2 regions of the Neobacillus sp. Soil_C_43 genome follow, and region 2 is predicted to be linked to the other one. Evidence: predicted binding sites of a transcription regulator. Region 2 holds the regulator's gene; the other holds the start of a gene.
What was found. The regulator Rex, encoded in region 2, represses fermentation and respiration genes when NADH is low (regulators of the CRP and FNR family bind a similar motif). The targets are predictions, from matches to a motif close to TTGTGAAATATTTCACAA.

Region 1: the regulator Rex is predicted to act here: its motif matches at 1,147-1,164, upstream of AC3A54_RS06980 (DUF3147 family protein).

The regions. Positions count from the first base shown of each region.
Region 1 covers NZ_JBDGJV010000003.1:133,836-136,045, reverse strand. The annotation lists gene AC3A54_RS06990 (N-acetyltransferase family protein) at 1-197, opposite strand, end outside; gene AC3A54_RS06985 (YpzG family protein) at 387-539, opposite strand; gene AC3A54_RS06980 (DUF3147 family protein) at 1,204-1,566, shown strand; gene AC3A54_RS06975 (DUF3147 family protein) at 1,584-1,958, shown strand; gene AC3A54_RS06970 (acyl-CoA dehydrogenase family protein) at 2,153-2,210, shown strand, end outside.
Region 2 covers NZ_JBDGJV010000034.1:12,898-15,107, forward strand. The annotation lists gene AC3A54_RS25280 (YhbD family protein) at 1-393, opposite strand, end outside; gene AC3A54_RS25285 (redox-sensing transcriptional repressor Rex) at 522-1,175, opposite strand; gene moaC (cyclic pyranopterin monophosphate synthase MoaC) at 1,210-1,707, opposite strand; gene AC3A54_RS25295 (ABC-F family ATP-binding cassette domain-containing protein) at 1,876-2,210, shown strand, end outside.

The DNA of each region.
Region 1 (2,210 bases), on a different contig from region 2:
ATTGATCCTTGACTTTCGACTACCCAAAGTGGACGAAAGGAAGGGGAGTGCTCGTGAAACCATTGGGTCCGGCTTTCAACAGTTACTGGCTCAAGGTCAGCGGTAACCATTCTCCCTGCAATGGTTGAATTGTATATGTCAACGATAATCGGTAAATCAGTTATTTCTGCATCTCTTATTGTGAAAGAATCGTACATACTCTAGTCCACTCCATTAGATAATAATTTAATTAGATTTTATGATATCCTTCCAAACATACATTTTCAATCATAATTTTTCGTTTACTTCATATTAAAAGAAAAAAGCTGACTCATTGTGTTGAGTCAGCCTTCTTCTTGATGGGAGAGCGCTGTGTCACCCCATCATTCGTTTCGATGCCAATACACTTACCAACGGTGTGCTTTGGCATTGCTCCTTAAGATGATCGCGTTTTGAGTTAATTGAGTTTCTCCATTCACCTGTGACTTCTGGCGTTTCGGCCTAGTATTTGTGTGATGGAAAAGCTCTGAGTGTTGATCTAAATGATCTTTGTAGCTCATCAAGAATCACCTCATCATAGGATTTGAAACGATGATATTCACTATGGAACATCACTATTATTATTTGTAAAATGAACAGAAATTAGTCACGTAATTAAATAACTGTGATGCATGAAAAAAGATGGAATGGTTTATTATAATGAAGCAGAACGAACTATCTAAAAATAAATTTGACGGACTATCTTTGATTTAGTGGATGAAGGACAAAATTCGATTTGAATACAAAGGTTTTGTCTTTCATAGGGTTGATGAAGGACAAAATTCGATTTGAACACAAAGATTTTGTCTTTCATACGGTGGATGAAGGACAAAATTCGATTTGAATATAAAGGTTTTGTCTTTCGTAGAGTTAATGAAGGACAAAATTCGAATTGTATACAAAGGTTTTGTCTTTCATAGGGTTGATGAAGGACAAAATTCGATTTGAACACAAAGGTTTTGTCCTTCATAAGGTGGATGAAGGACAGGACAAGCTTGAAATGCCGTAGGTTTGTCTTTCACCAAGACTCAAGCACAAAATAGATCAAATGAAACCGCTTCAAAAACCTTAATAAAGTGTTCACATGTATCGTCATAAAATTGAGGTACAATGAATACGTAAATTAGTTTGTGAGATTATTCACGTAACTAAAATAACAGCGTGGTAAACAAAAGAGGCGAACGAATGATGGTACATCTATCAATAAGCGCACTTCTCATACGATTCCTTTTGGGTGGTTTAGCAGTTGTCGCTTGTACAGTAGTAGCAAAAAAATTGGGAGAAAAAGCAGGAGGAATTTTTGCAGCCTTTCCTGCAGTGTATTTGGCGGCATTTTTAACAATAGGACTTGATTTTCATGGTGGGCAGCTGATTTCACATTCGATAATGTTATCCAGGGGAGCTATCTTTGGAATGGCAATCAACATCATAGTTGCTCTTATCGCAGGCTATCTTTTACCAAAAGTAGGCTGGAAGCGGGGCATCCTTCAATCCATGGCTTTCTGGTTCACTATATCAATAGTAGTTGTCATTATTACATCCCATTAAACGAAAAGGTGACAAGCATGAATAAACAGGACTTATTTATTCGATTCCTACTCGGAGGAACCGCGGTTTCACTTAGTTATTTAATTACAATCGTTTCACCGTGGAAGATGCTAGCCGGAATTTTTGCTGCTTTTCCTGCCGTAATGCTAACAGCAGTTATCATGGTCGGAATTGCTTCCGGTACAAAGAAAGCAACCAATATTGCCCGAGGGTCTGTATATGGAATGATGGGCGGAATTATTTGCGTAATTACGGTCCTCCTTACCTTGCAATCCACTAGTAATTGGCTCTTAAGTATTACCATGGGATTGCTATCATGGCTAACAAGCTCCATTGCTATCTCCACATTTAGAGAACGTTTGGCGATAAAAAAAGCCGTACGACAAATATAAATTGGGAAAAATCCTTCAGCGCTACCCGAGCTGAAGGATTTTTTTAACAAGATTCATCACTTTTGACTTGTATTATCTGAAATTTCGGAATAAAATAAAATTAACATACCAACCGGTAGGTATGTTTTCGGATAACCTATCATATACTTTCTAAGAAGAAAACTAGAATAAAAGAATAGAATGGAGTGAAGGAAATGCATTTACGTTTGACCGACGAGCAAAAAATGGTGCAGAAAACAATTAGAAGATTTG
Region 2 (2,210 bases):
TTGAAGCAGCTTCTCAAGCACATATACCTCAAGCATTCTAGTAATCGTAAATGTATGGCTTCCTTTTTCATTCTCAAGGTAAAAACCCATGACAGCAGATGAAACAATGTTACGTTTTACTAACTCATCTTTTCCTAACTGCAAGTCAGAAATATTCGGTGAAAACATGTCTGCCAGTTCATCTAGTGATAAATTTTCTTTCATTGTTTGGATTTTATTGATTCTTCCTAAAATCTTCTCTTTTGGAAAAAAGGTCTCCTGTCCCGTAAATGTTGATTTACGTATAAACCAGTCTTCTGGAATAAGGTCCTTACGTTTCCATCTATATAACTGTCCATAGGAAATTCCCGCTAATTCTAATAGGTCTTTTTTTGAGATTAACTCCTCGCTCATGGTAAAAACCCCTTTCTGTTTATCAATGTAACATAACACTGTTACGCTTGTAAAGTTGTAACTTACATATTTTTGTAAATAAAAAAAACCTCCTACGATTGAATCATCGTAAAAGGCCTTACACTGTTCTATTCCTCTACATCCACTGTCGGATAGTGCTTTAAAAAGTAAACCAATGATTGCAGTTCCACTGCCAGGTCAATATGGTGAACCCGAATCGACCCTGGTACATTTAACCGAGCAGGCGTAAAGTTTAAAATCCCTTTAACTTCCGCTTTTACCAGTCGGTCCGTTATCATTTGCGCAACAGGAGCTGGCACCGTTAAAATAGCCACCTGAATATCACTATTTTCTAATACCTTCTCCAAATCATCCATATGATGAACTGGAACTTCGCGAATCGTTGTCCCCATTTTTTCCGGATCGACATCAAACGCGACCTCGATCTTCGTGTTGTTATTTTTTAAAAAGTTATAATTTAAAAAGGCAGTCCCCAAATTACCGACCCCAATTAACGCAACTTTTGTTAATTCATCCTGATCCAGCGTTTTCCGGAAAAAGGTTAACAAATAATTAACATTATAGCCATACCCCTTCTTACCTAATGCCCCAAAATAGGAAAAGTCACGGCGAATCGTTGCCGAGTCCACCTTTACCGCTTCACTTAACTCTGCAGATGAAACTCTTTGTTTGCCGGAAGTATGCAGGTTCTTTAAAAATCGATAATAGAGGGGCAGCCGTTTCGCTGTCGCCTGTGGTATTTTCATCGTTTCGTTACTCATATTCTCCCACACCCCATGAATGGTTTTTTAACTCTTATTTAACCTGTTCATTTCTTCTAAAATCACCGTTTTTACCGCCTGTTTTTTCCACTAAATAGGTTGGTCCAATAACCATCCCTTTATCAACTGCCTTACACATATCATAAACGGTTAAAGCACAAGCAGATGCAGCTGTGAGCGCTTCCATTTCCACACCTGTATTCCCCTTTGTTTTCACCGCTGCCTCAATATGTAATTGAAAGTTCCCTGTTTGATCCTCTTCCCATGCAAAAGAAATATTCACACCAGTCAGTGGAATGGGATGACACATAGGAATAATATCCCATGTTTTTTTAGCCGCCATTACGGCTGCAACTTGGGCAACAGCTAATACATCGCCCTTTTTCATCTCATGATTGGTTATTTTGTCAAAAATTTCTTTACTTACAGTTATGCTAGAATGAGCAAGAGCAGTACGTGCTGTCTCAGGCTTGTCGCTGACATCTACCATCTTTGCTCTACCTTCTTCATTAAAATGCGTAAATTCGGCCATATAAAAAATCCTCCTACCAAAAAATAATACACTATTTTTCCTTTTATGTGTGTGAAACTTTGAACGAATCACTAGATTTTTTATAAGAACAGCTCCTAGAAGAGTCCGAGTTATTGCTGTCATTCCGCTTATACGGTACACTAGTCCTAAGTAATAGAGGTGAATAAAATGATTTTATTGCAAGTGAATCAATTACAAAAATATTATGGTGCTGACCTTATTTTATCGAATATAAAGCTAGAATTACAAACGAGAGACCGTGTGGCCCTTGTTGGCCGTAATGGTGCCGGAAAATCGACCTTATTAAAGATTATTGCCGGACATTTGTCTCATGATGGCGGCGAAATCATCAAACCAAAAGAAGTAACCATCGGGTATCTAGCTCAGAACACAGGATTAGAATCCAAATTGACCATTTGGGACGAAATGTTAACCGTATTTGAACCACTTCAAATCATGGAAAAATCGCTCCGCAAACTGGAAAAACAAATGGCGGATCCTTC